3 regions of the Rahnella sp. R3(2024) genome follow, and region 2 is predicted to be linked to each of the others. Evidence: predicted binding sites of a transcription regulator. Region 2 holds the regulator's gene; each other region holds the start of a gene.
The links. Region 2 encodes PurR, which represses purine synthesis genes. Its sites were predicted from a motif close to CANGCAAACGTTTGCNTG; they were not measured.

Region 1 (4,393 bases), 1.5 Mb from region 2:
ACAATGGTCAGGCCGACATCATTGCTTTGAGCGAAGGCCAGTAATCCTGCGATATCCGTAGCGGCAATATCAACATTTTCCAGCAACGGTTCCAGTGCGGTACCGGCGTTACCAGGTGCCACAAAGACTTTATCAGCCAGAGGTGACTGCGATGCCTTCCATGCCAGTGCATGTTCACGCCCGCCGTTACCGATAATTAAAATATTCATTCGAAGACTCCGGATGAGCGGGCGCATCGCACCCGCTAAAAGAAAATTAATGACGGAAGTGGCGCATATCGGTAAACAGCATCGTAATGCCGTGTTCGTTAGCCGCAGCGATCACTTCATCGTCACGGATAGAACCACCTGGCTGGATAACGCAGGTAATGCCGACGGCTGCTGCGGCATCGATCCCGTCGCGGAACGGGAAGAAAGCGTCGGAGGCCATTACGGAACCGGCAACTTCCAGACCTTCATCGGCGGCTTTAATACCGGCAATTTTGGCGGAGTAAACGCGGCTCATCTGCCCAGCGCCGATACCGATGGTCATTTTGTCACGCGCATAAACAATGGCGTTGGATTTGACGAATTTTGCCACCTTCCAGCAAAACAGCGCATCTGTCAGTTCCTGCTCAGTCGGCTGGCGCTCAGATACCACGCGCAGATCGGCCGCTTCAACCATACCCAAATCACGATCCTGAACCAGCAGGCCGCCGTTAACACGTTTGAAGTCGAGCGCATTCTGGCGATCTTGCCACTGGCCGCAGGTCAGCACGCGGACGTTTTGTTTCGCGGCGGTCAAAGCGAGTGCGTCGGCACTGACGGATGGCGCGATGATCACTTCCACAAACTGACGGCTGATGATGGCTTTTGCCGTTTCAGCATCCAGTTCGCGGTTAAAGGCAATAATGCCGCCGAAAGCCGATGTCGGGTCAGTCTGATAGGCGCGCTCGTAAGCGGCCAGAATGTTGTTGCCGACAGCCACGCCGCAAGGGTTGGCATGTTTAACGATAACGCAGGCGGGCTCCGAAAATTCTTTCACGCATTCCAGAGCTGCGTCGGTATCCGCAATGTTGTTATAGGAAAGCGCCTTGCCCTGAAGCTGAGTCGAGGTAGCAACCGACGCTTCACTGACGTTCTCTTCTATATAGAAGGCAGCGTTCTGGTGGCTGTTCTCGCCATAACGCATATCTTGTTTCTTTATATAGCTAAGATTCAGCGTGCGCGGGAACTGGCCGGAAGCTGATTCAGTATCGCCGTGATAAGCCGGGACCATTGTGCCGAAGTAGTTCGCAATCATGCCGTCGTAAGAAGCCGTATGCTCGAAGGCTTTAATCGCCAGATTGAAACGGGTCGCCAGCGTCAGCGAGCTGCCATTGGCATCCATCTCGGCAATGACAGCATCGTAGTCACTGCTTTTTACTACGATCGCCACATCTTTATGGTTCTTTGCTGCTGAGCGAACCATGGTCGGGCCGCCGATATCAATGTTTTCTACGGCATCTTCCAGTGAACAGTCCGGGCGCGCGACGGTTTGTGCGAACGGATAAAGATTAACGACCACCATGTCGATTGGCGCAATAGAATGCTGCGCCATAATTTCATCATCTTTCCCGCGACGACCGAGGATCCCACCGTGTACTTTCGGGTGCAGGGTTTTGACGCGTCCATCCATCATTTCCGGGAAACCCGTGTAGTCAGACACTTCAGTGACTGGCAGACCGGCTTTAGCCAACAGGCTGGCGGTACCGCCAGTGGAAAGCAATTCAACACCACGCGAAGACAGGGCCTGGGCGAATTCTACGATACCGGCTTTGTCAGAAACACTGAGCAGGGCGCGGCGGATTGGACGAGATTGTTGCATGGTGGTTATATCCTTGGCTTTGGAGTCGCAGTAAAGAGCGTTATCTGAATGCAATGATGCTTTTCTTCTCTCTATATAGAGCAATTCGCAGAAAAACGCGGGATTGAACTCAGATAACTTCCCTTCGGCGACTGACTTTTCATTTATCACCCGTAAAGGGCAATGAAAACTGACGCGCGAAATTGTAGCGAAAACGATTGCGCGACGCTCGCAAAATTTGAGATTCCTGTGCCTCTGTGGATAAATCTGTGCAAAAGACGGTATAAGCAGTGTGTTTGCTGTGTAATGCAGCAAACGGTGTTTTTTCTTAAAATTACCTCTTGCGGCCTGCTCAGAACTCCCTATAATGCCGCTCCATCGACAGGGAACAACGTGAACAACATCACGAAGTAACCGGGTCGGAAATATTAAAAGCAGTGATGACCGGATGAAATAAACGGTTGACACTGAATGAGGAAAGCGTAATATACGCCACCTCGAGTTAGCAAGCGAAAGCGCGTAACTCACTGCTCTTTAACAATTTATCAGACAATCTGTGTGGGCACTCACAAGACGATATCAGCCACCTCGGTGGCAAAAAATATCAAGTCTTAAAGAGTGACCAAGCAGTAATTCATTTTAGTGAATTATTACGAAAGTTAATTTTTGAGCACCGCTTAACGTGTTTAAGCAAATCGAACTTTTAATTGAAGAGTTTGATCATGGCTCAGATTGAACGCTGGCGGCAGGCCTAACACATGCAAGTCGAGCGGTAGCACAGGAGAGCTTGCTCTCTGGGTGACGAGCGGCGGACGGGTGAGTAATGTCTGGGAAACTGCCTGATGGAGGGGGATAACTACTGGAAACGGTAGCTAATACCGCATGACCTCGCAAGAGCAAAGTGGGGGACCTTCGGGCCTCACGCCATCGGATGTGCCCAGATGGGATTAGCTAGTAGGTGGGGTAATGGCTCACCTAGGCGACGATCCCTAGCTGGTCTGAGAGGATGACCAGCCACACTGGAACTGAGACACGGTCCAGACTCCTACGGGAGGCAGCAGTGGGGAATATTGCACAATGGGCGCAAGCCTGATGCAGCCATGCCGCGTGTGTGAAGAAGGCCTTAGGGTTGTAAAGCACTTTCAGCGAGGAGGAAGGGTTCAGTGTTAATAGCACTGTACATTGACGTTACTCGCAGAAGAAGCACCGGCTAACTCCGTGCCAGCAGCCGCGGTAATACGGAGGGTGCAAGCGTTAATCGGAATTACTGGGCGTAAAGCGCACGCAGGCGGTTTGTTAAGTCAGATGTGAAATCCCCGAGCTTAACTTGGGAACTGCATTTGAAACTGGCAAGCTAGAGTCTTGTAGAGGGGGGTAGAATTCCAGGTGTAGCGGTGAAATGCGTAGAGATCTGGAGGAATACCGGTGGCGAAGGCGGCCCCCTGGACAAAGACTGACGCTCAGGTGCGAAAGCGTGGGGAGCAAACAGGATTAGATACCCTGGTAGTCCACGCTGTAAACGATGTCGACTTGGAGGTTGTGCCCTTGAGGCGTGGCTTCCGGAGCTAACGCGTTAAGTCGACCGCCTGGGGAGTACGGCCGCAAGGTTAAAACTCAAATGAATTGACGGGGGCCCGCACAAGCGGTGGAGCATGTGGTTTAATTCGATGCAACGCGAAGAACCTTACCTACTCTTGACATCCAGAGAATTCGCTAGAGATAGCTTAGTGCCTTCGGGAACTCTGAGACAGGTGCTGCATGGCTGTCGTCAGCTCGTGTTGTGAAATGTTGGGTTAAGTCCCGCAACGAGCGCAACCCTTATCCTTTGTTGCCAGCACATAATGGTGGGAACTCAAAGGAGACTGCCGGTGATAAACCGGAGGAAGGTGGGGATGACGTCAAGTCATCATGGCCCTTACGAGTAGGGCTACACACGTGCTACAATGGCATATACAAAGAGAAGCAAACTCGCGAGAGCAAGCGGACCTCATAAAGTATGTCGTAGTCCGGATTGGAGTCTGCAACTCGACTCCATGAAGTCGGAATCGCTAGTAATCGTAGATCAGAATGCTACGGTGAATACGTTCCCGGGCCTTGTACACACCGCCCGTCACACCATGGGAGTGGGTTGCAAAAGAAGTAGGTAGCTTAACCTTCGGGAGGGCGCTTACCACTTTGTGATTCATGACTGGGGTGAAGTCGTAACAAGGTAACCGTAGGGGAACCTGCGGTTGGATCACCTCCTTACCTAAAGATACGCATTGTGCAGTGTCCACACAGATTGTCTGATGAAATTAATGAGCAAGAGCACCTGTTGATGCGGTAAGGGCAACCTTACGCTGATGCGAAAAGTGCCAAACCACGGCGTGGTCTGGTGCGGATTTTTCGTGTCCCCATCGTCTAGAGGCCTAGGACACTGCCCTTTCACGGCTGTAACAGGGGTTCGAATCCCCTTGGGGACGCCACTCCGATAATGTGTGAAAGACATTATCACCGAATATCTTAAAGATGACTTTAACGAGTCGTGTTTAAGATATTGCTCTTTAACAATCTGGAACAAGCTGAAAAT
Region 2 (4,393 bases):
TGCTGATCATTAACCGGCAACCAAAACCCCCCAGCAGGAACGCAATGGTCTGCGGTACGTAGCTCAGGCCAATAACCGCCGGTGTGTAACCCATATCACTCAAAATGAACGGTGAACCGGTCAGCCATGCGAAAAAACCCGCAGAGCAGGCGGCGTAAATCATCACATTACCCGTGTAAATACGGGAAGTGAGCAAAGTACCAAAACCGGCTTTATTTTCGGGAGGATGTTCTGCGTGCTTTTTATCACGCAAGGTCAACGTGGTGATAAGGAGGATCACCGTAACCCCCGTCAGCAGAGCGAAAATCGCTTCCCAGTCAAAGTGATTCAGTACCCATGCGCCGAGCAGCGGTGCCAGAGCCGGCGAGAGTGCGACCAGCGGCATGATGCTGGCGAAGGTTTTTTTTGCCACATCCGGTGAGAAACGGTCAACGACGATCGCCTGCCATGTGACTGCGGCGGCACACACACCAACGGCCTGTAAGAAACGCAGCGCCAGCAGCGCACGCACATTTTCCACCCACAAAATACCCAGACAGCCAATGGCAAACAGCGTCAGGCCGATAAGCAGCACCGGTTTACGGCCAATGCGGTCGGAGAGGGGGCCCCAGAGCAGTTGTCCGATCGCGAAACCACCGAGGAAAATACTCAGGCTGGCGCTGATCATGCCCGGACTGGTCATCAGGCTGATTTGCATCGCGCTGAAGGCGGGAAGATACATATCTGTGGCTAAAAAGCCGAGCATGCTCAATCCGGCGAGATAGAGCATAAATCCAAAGGAGGGTTTCATTTTTGTCTCGTTAATTTATGTATTGCAGATGATGTGATGCAGAAAACAGTTGGGATGCAGAGTTTAACGCTTTGATAACAGTCTTGTGAAACGCTAATATTTGCAATCTGCTGTGAAAAATATTGAAGGCTAAGTGATGTGGTCAGAATACGCCCTTGAAGTAGTTGATGCGGTAGCACGTACCGGTAGTTTCAGCGCAGCAGCGCAGGATCTTCACCGTGTGCCTTCTGCCATCAGCTATACCGTTCGTCAGCTGGAGAACTGGCTGGCTGTTCCTTTGTTTGAACGGCGTCACCGTGACGTGGTGCTGACGCCTGCCGGAAAAGTTTTCGTTGATGAAGCACGGATTCTGACAAAAAAAATGATAGCTACGCGTCGGCAGTGCCAGCAGGTCGCAAACGGCTGGCGTGGCGAGCTGCGGGTGGCGGTAGACCGAATTGTGAAACCCGCCAGAACGCGGCGGCTGGTGCTCGATTTCTACCGTCATTTCCCCGATACGGAACTTATCATTCATTCCGAAGTATTTAACGGCGTCTGGGATGCGCTGGTCGATGGCCGCGCAGACGTGGCAATTGGCGCGACGCGGGCGGTGCCGGTGGGCGGGCGTTTCAGTTTTCGCGATATGGGTTTTATGGATTGGCACTGTGTCGTCAGCCCTCAGCATCCGCTTGCGCATCTCTCCGGCAGGCTGAACGATGACCAACTGCGGCCTTATCCGGCGCTGTGTCTGGAGGATACTTCGCGCACCTTACCCAAGCGTGATACCTGGACGCTGGATAATCAGCGGCGCCTGGTCGTGCCTGACTGGACTTGCGCGCTGGAGTGTCTGAGCGAAGGTTTATGCGTAGGGATGATGCCGGTTCATCGCGTGAGTCATCAGATTGAACAGCAGAAATTACAGGTTCTGGCGCTGGAGAATACGTTCCCTGACAGCCCGTGTTGCCTGACGTGGGATCAGAGTAACTCCTCTCCTTCGCTGGCCTGGCTGCTGGAATATATGGGCGATACAGAAACGATGAATCAGGAATGGTTACGGGATTAGAAAATAAACATCCACCTCTCCGGGAGGCGGATGTTTACTGGTGTGATAAATGTTTGGTCAGAACGTAACTCTTATCCCCGCATTGGCCTGATGGGAGTTAATACCCTCATCGTCTCTGTTTAAACGCTGCTGATACCGGAAGCCAGTATTGATCGGGACGAGAAAAAACGCCTGCACAGGCAGGCGTCAGATTTTTGTTAACGGCGATAATCGCGGAAAGGGCCGTCGGCTACTGACCGGCGCTCGACCAGTTTGGGATGGACCTCAATGGTCTGTGATTCTTCGCGTTTGCTGATAATTCTGTCCAGCAGCATGGTAAACGCCATTTCGCCCAGACGCTCTTTCGGCTGATGCACAGTGGTTAATGCCGGAGAGAAGTAACGCGCATTTCGCACATTGTCATATCCGATCACCGAAATATCCTGCGGTACGCGTAAACCGAGCTCATCTGCCGCACAGATAGCCCCCATCGCCATCACATCACCGCCACAGAAAACAGCAGTAGGGCGCTGTTTCTGCATCAGGATTTTGTGCATCGCCTGATACCCCGATTCCGGTTCGAAATCACCCTGAACTACCCACTCTTCGCGCAGAGGAATGTTGGCTTCGTTCAGCGCCTTGACGAAACCCTGGAACCGACCGCCACCGGTATTACGCGCCAGTTGCCCTGGGATCACGCCAATATCACGATGCCCGCGTTCAATCAGATAACGACCGGCCATATAACCGCCTTCGAAGGCGTTATCGATAATGCTGTCAGTGAAGTTTTTGCGCGCCTCGCCCCAGTCCATGACGACCATCGGAATGGAGCGGTATTCTTCCAGCATATTCAGCAGTTCATCCGGATATTCCGCGCACATTACCAGCAAGCCGTCGACGCGTTTTTGCGCCAGCATTTGCAGATAGGCCTGTTGTTTCTCCAGATTATTATGCGAGTTACACAAAATCAGCGTGTAGCCTTTGGAGAAACAGCTGTTTTCAACGGCTTCAATGACTTCGGCAAAGTAGGGCGCTTCACTTGAGGTCGCCAGCAGGCCAATGGTTTTGGTGTTATTGACCTTCAGGCTGCGCGCAACGGCGCTTGGCGAGTAGTGAAGCTCTTTGATAGCCAGCAGAACCGCGGTTTTGGTGTCTTCGGCGACGAAACGTGTTTTATTGATGACGTGCGACACGGTTGTGGTGGAAACGCCAGCGCGCTTAGCGACATCTTTAATCGTTGCCATGTAAACAATGACTCCTGAACTCACGTGTTTCAGCACGTTAGCATTATGTTAATCGTTTGCTTGCGTGGATTTCACTGCGAGCTTTTAAAAAGGCAGTGAAATCGTTGGGTGGATTCGTCAGAGTGAGGCGCAAAACGCTCTCGGGTGAAATCGACCGGCACACAGGCGTGGTAACCGACAATTTTCTCTTATAATGCAGCAAAGTGGAAGTGTTATTGTGGAATATCGCGCATGAATCAACGCGGGATTTTAGCGATGAAGTATGAGAAAATGCGTTGGCACACATTTTATGTGGCTTAATGAAACGCCACAATTGATCCGTAAGGGGGTTTTATGGACAGTAATCTGAAATTGTCGTTGATTACCACCGTTTGCGCGTTGCTTATGATTATCGCTTTCAGCTTCACCGCAGTGATGAACTAAAAGCTCTGTCATCGGGCAACAAAAAGGGCGAACCCTATACAGGGATCGCCCTTTTTCAATTTTGCACATTGACCCTTTTTCGCCGACATTCTTCCCTGCACAAACGCTTCGTTAAATGCTATTCAGTGATGATTAGCGGAACTTCAAATTTAACGAACTGCTTATTATCGGATCGTTTTCGGGGTCATTACCCGACGTGCACCTACATAATGATCTTGCCAGTAATCGTCGCCCAGTGAGGTAATTTTGATGTCTTCACCGGTACGCGGAGACTGAATAAACTTGCCGTTACCGACGTATACCCCGACATGGTCCGCGGCACCGCGGTTATTAATTCTAAAGAAGACCAGATCGCCGGACTCCAGTTCACCGCGTTTCACCGGTGCGGCATCGCGCAGGTGGTACATCTCGTTGGCGGTGCGTGGCATTTTGATACGAATCAGATCTTTATACGCGTAATACACTAAACCACTGCAATCGAAACCGGTATTGGGTGAGGTACCACCCCAGCGATAAGGTTTGCCGACCTGGTGCATCAGCTTGGTCATCGCCGTTTGCTGAGCATGCTGATAACGTTTCTTGTGGGTCGCGCTTAACGTAATGGGCTTGCTGTCTTCTTCGGCTAATTTCTTGCCTTTTCGGTGTCGGCCATACGCTTCTTTCTTGCTGGTCTTTGCGGTGGTGTTTTTCGCCAAAGCCCGGGTTTTACTTTTCTTATCTGCTTTGGTTTCAGCTCTGGTGGTTTTGAGTGTTTTTTCTTTCTTACTCTCGGCCTTACTTTCAGCCCGCGTCGTTTTCACTGTTTTGACAGAAGAGGCCTTTCGCGTCACCAGTTCGGTGCTTTTGACTCTCTTACTGGCATTTTTTTCCTGACTCTGTTGTTCTTTCACCGGTGCCACTTTGGTTTTTTTAGTG
Region 3 (4,393 bases), 840 kb from region 2:
GAGGTGGTCAAACGCCACCGCAGGCGCTTTCAGCAAGGCGGAGCGGGTGACGCCGTTCGGGAAGTAGCGATCGGCAAAGGGTTTGGAACCGACAAACAGATAGTCCAGCGCGCCCAGTTGATCGACCAGACAGCTCGGCAGCGGCTGTGGCTGAATACTCACCGCACCGACCACTTCACCGCGACGCAGACGTTCCTGTGTGCGTGTTTCATCTTCGACCTGCAAATTCAGGCGGATAGGGGAGTCGACCAGCACCGATTTCAGCGCCGGTAACAGCCAGGTCGCCAGACTGTCGGCGTTGACCGCCAGCGAAAGCAGCAGTGGCGTATCATTACTGTCGCTGTTGCTGTCACTGCCCAGCCACTCTTCTTCCAGCAATTCCACCTGATGCAGCAAGGCCAGTAATTTCTGTCCCTGCTCGGTCGGGCGGGGTGGAACGGTACGCACCAGCAGCGGTTGGCCGAATAAATTTTCCAGTTGCTTAATACGCTGAGAGACGGCCGATTGTGTGATGCATAGCTTCTGTGCGGCGCGTTCAAAACCGCGCTCACGGATGACCGCGTCCAGTGCCTGCAACGTTCTATAGTCCGGGCGTTTCATCGGAGTTCTGTCCCTTGGGTTCAATATTATCCGGACACTATGCCACAGTTTGTCAGTTTTTGTGGTGAGGAAAATCTTGGTGTTTGCAGCGCAATTGCACTTAATAAGTGTGAGCTGGTCACGCTCTTGGCTGCCCAATCTGCCGGGACATGCTTTATAATCACCGGCACAATTCGTTTCACCGAACTATTCACGCCACTTTCGGGTTATCAGACAGAGAAGCCATTATGACGCAGGAAGAATTGAAGAAAGCAGTCGGCTGGGCCGCACTGGATTACGTTACGCCGGGCACCATTGTCGGTGTTGGTACCGGATCCACCGCCGCGCATTTCATTGATGCACTGGGGTCCATCAAAGGCCAAATCGAAGGCGCAGTCTCCAGCTCCGACGCGTCTACCGCAAAACTGAAAAGCCTTGGCATCCATGTTTTCGACAGTAACGAAGTCGATTCGCTGGATGTGTATGTCGACGGCGCAGATGAAATCAACGGTTCAATGCAAATGATCAAAGGCGGCGGCGCAGCGCTGACCCGCGAAAAAATCATTGCGGCGATTGCCAAAAAATTCATCTGTATTGTGGATGCCTCCAAACAGGTCGATGTGCTGGGTAAATTCCCGCTGCCGGTGGAAGTGATCCCGATGGCGCGCTCCTATGTTGCACGTGAGCTGGTGAAACTCGGCGGCCTGCCGGAATACCGTCAGAATGTGCTGACAGATAACGGTAACGTGATCCTCGATGTGCATAACCTGAACATTCTGGATGCCGTCGCGATGGAAAATAAGATCAACAGCATTGCCGGTGTGGTGACCGTTGGCCTGTTCGCAAACCGTGGCGCAGACGTGGCGCTGGTCGGGACTTCCGAAGGCGTGAAAACCGTTAAACTGAAGTAATGACGATATAAGCAGAAGATCTGGCTGCTTTTCCCCAAAGCAGCCAGCCTCCGCCTTGTCATCCCGCTGTCATAACGCAATGTTATGAAGATGATAATTTTCTGGTTGAATCATCTTTTCTTCAAAGGCTTTAATTTGGTGACTTATGTCACATTTCAGTATTTCTCCTCCTGAACGTCTGGCGCTGTAAAATCTAACCAGCATGAAATGCTAAAAACCAACAGGCACGGTGAGCCTTCTGCTGCCTGGCAGGCAATCGTTTGTATTGATGATGGCGGATTTTTTGTTATGTTGGCTGTGAGCAATCACCTCGCAGTTCGAATTCAGCCAGAAAATATAGGGTCGGGAAATGGCAAAAGTATCACTTGAGAAAGACAAGATTAAATTTTTGTTAGTGGAAGGCGTCCACCAAAGTGCGGTTGATACACTCCGTGCCGCGGGTTACACCAATATTGAATTTCACAAAGGTGCTTTAGATACAGAATCGCTGAAAGAGTCGATTCGTGATGCGCACTTTGTTGGACTCCGATCGCGTACTCAGCTGACCGAAGAAGTGTTCCAGGCAGCAGAAAAACTGGTGGCTGTTGGGTGTTTCTGTATCGGGACCAATCAGGTTGATCTGAAAGCCGCCACGCGTCGCGGTGTTCCGGTGTTCAACGCACCGTTTTCTAACACCCGCTCAGTAGCCGAAATGGTGCTGGGTGAAATGTTGCTGATGATGCGCGGTATTCCTGAAGCGAATGCGAAAGCGCACCGTGGTATCTGGAACAAGCTGGCCGTCGGTTCATTTGAAGCACGCGGCAAACGTCTGGGTATCATTGGTTACGGCCATATCGGTACGCAGCTGGGCATCCTGGCAGAAAGCCTCGGGATGCGCGTGTTCTACTACGACATCGAAAGCAAATTGCCGTTGGGTAATGCGCAGCCTATTGCTTCGTTGCAGGAACTGCTCAATACCAGCGACGTCGTGACGCTGCATGTGCCCGAAACCGCCGGGACAAAAGACATGATTTCTGAAGTGCAGCTGGCGCAGATGAAGCCGGGCGCGCTGCTGATCAACGCCTCGCGCGGAACGGTCATCGACATTCCTGCTCTGTGCAATGCACTGCGCAGCAAACATCTTTCCGGTGCGGCGATCGACGTCTTCCCGGAAGAGCCAGCGACCAACAGCGATCCTTTCAATTCTCCGCTGTGTGAATTCGACAACGTGCTGCTGACGCCGCACATTGGCGGTTCGACCATGGAAGCGCAGGAAGGTATCGGCCTCGAAGTGGCAGGCAAACTGGCGAAATACTCTGACAACGGTTCAACACTGTCAGCGGTTAACTTCCCCGAAGCCTCTTTGCCAGCACACACTGAGAAAGCCAGCCGTCTGTTGCATATCCACGAAAACCGTCCGGGCGTGCTGACCAGCATCAACCAGATTTTTGCGGAGCAGGGCATCAACATCGCCGCGCAGTATCTGCAAACCAGCCCGGAAATTGGTTATGTGGTTATCGATGCGGAAACAGATATCGCGACGCTGACTACCGCGTTACAGCTGATGAAAGCGATACCGGGAACCATTCGTGCCCGTTTGCTCTACTGATCGTATCAGCCATAAATGACAAAGCCGCCGAAAGGCGGTTTTTTTGTGTCTGCATAAAATGGGGTGTCAGGCGTTTAAGCGTCCTGGAAGGCGCTTCACGTTTCAGAAGTAAAAGGAGAGGGTGATCAATCCGCAGAGGATCATGGATGAAAAGGTGATTTCGAACAGGTAGCGGCGCAGCATCATCTGTCAGTACCTCCGGATAGACACTGGAGAAAAAAACACCCGGCGAACCGGGTGTTAAATTATTCAGTCTTGATAAATGTGAGCAGATGCGTTCACAAAGACTTCTGGTTTACTTCTTATGCTGCTGGTGTTGCTTTTGCAGCCGGAGCAGCTTTCTTAGCATGTTTCACGTGTTTCTTGGCAGCCTGGGCTTTCTGAGCAACCGGAGCCGCTTTCTTAGCGTGTTTCACGTGTTTCTTGGCAGCCTGGGCTTTCTGAGCAACCGGAGCTGCTTTCTTAGCGTGCTTCACGTGTTTTTTAGCCGCTTGTGCTTTCTGAGCCACTGGCGCTTTTTTGGCTGCTTTTTTGTGTTTCTTGGCTGCCTGAGCTTTCTGAACAGGTTTCTTGTGGGCTTTATGCTTGGTGGCATGAGCCGGAGCTGCCGTTGTTGTGGTCGCAGCAGGCGCCGGAGTTGCTGTAGTTTCAGCAGCGAAAGCGACAGAAGACAGGCCCATTGCAGCGGCTACAACCAGAGCTAATACTTTTTTCATCGTTTATTCCTCAAGAATTTTGGTTTGTGTGTCTACCCCACTGCGGGGCCGATGAGAGAATAGTATGCGTGTCGGCTCAGGTTGTCCGTGAGTGAATGGTTTCGGCGTGTAACGCTATGTATAAATGAAAAATAACATGTATTTCAATGCGTTGATTGGGTTGTATGTATTGTGGCTGGTTTTTTAGAGACTTAGTTACAACATACTGAAGAGGGTGGTACGCTGTCATGTGCAGGCATCAGGATCCGGGACGGTTTTTTACCACGTCCATATTTTTCCGGGTGTAATGACTTCCGGCAAAGGTACGTCCCAGTGCTCGGCTGGCAACGCATCGACCTGCTGACAGTCATGCGCTAACCCAATCGGATAGGGCCCGCCATCCTGCCAGTGCTCCAGCGTGCGGTCATAAAAACCTCCGCCCATACCCAGGCGCTGCCCGTGATTGTCGAACGCAACCAGCGGCGTCAGGATAATATCCAGTCGTGAGAGTGGAATCACCTGCGTGACATCCAGACCTGGTTCGAGGATCTTCAGACGATTGCGAACCAGCGGTGTATCCGGCGCATAGCGCAGAAACAATAAATGATGAGGCGAAAACG

Region 1: a site for PurR is predicted at 2,032-2,049, ahead of purH (bifunctional phosphoribosylaminoimidazolecarboxamide formyltransferase/IMP cyclohydrolase). Genes of this name have one in related genera too.
Region 3: a site for PurR is predicted at 1,740-1,757, ahead of serA (phosphoglycerate dehydrogenase). Genes of this name have one in related genera too.

What each region holds. Positions count from the first base shown of each region.
Region 1 is NZ_JBHGBU010000001.1:2,454,329-2,458,721, forward strand. It holds gene purD (phosphoribosylamine--glycine ligase) at 1-209, opposite strand, end outside; gene purH (bifunctional phosphoribosylaminoimidazolecarboxamide formyltransferase/IMP cyclohydrolase) at 256-1,845, opposite strand; rRNA gene ABSH60_RS11165 (16S ribosomal RNA) at 2,529-4,071, shown strand; tRNA gene ABSH60_RS11170 (tRNA-Glu) at 4,214-4,289, shown strand.
Region 2 is NZ_JBHGBU010000001.1:3,958,895-3,963,287, forward strand. It holds gene punC (purine nucleoside transporter PunC) at 1-790, opposite strand, end outside; gene punR (DNA-binding transcriptional activator PunR) at 927-1,832, shown strand; gene purR (HTH-type transcriptional repressor PurR) at 2,030-3,055, opposite strand; gene ABSH60_RS18060 (YnhF family membrane protein) at 3,389-3,478, shown strand; gene ABSH60_RS18065 (NlpC/P60 family protein) at 3,643-4,393, opposite strand, start outside.
Region 3 is NZ_JBHGBU010000001.1:3,122,793-3,127,185, forward strand. It holds gene ABSH60_RS13990 (LysR family transcriptional regulator ArgP) at 1-600, opposite strand, end outside; gene rpiA (ribose-5-phosphate isomerase RpiA) at 828-1,490, shown strand; gene serA (phosphoglycerate dehydrogenase) at 1,840-3,078, shown strand; gene asr (acid resistance repetitive basic protein Asr) at 3,381-3,794, opposite strand; gene ABSH60_RS14010 (5-formyltetrahydrofolate cyclo-ligase) at 4,053-4,393, opposite strand, start outside.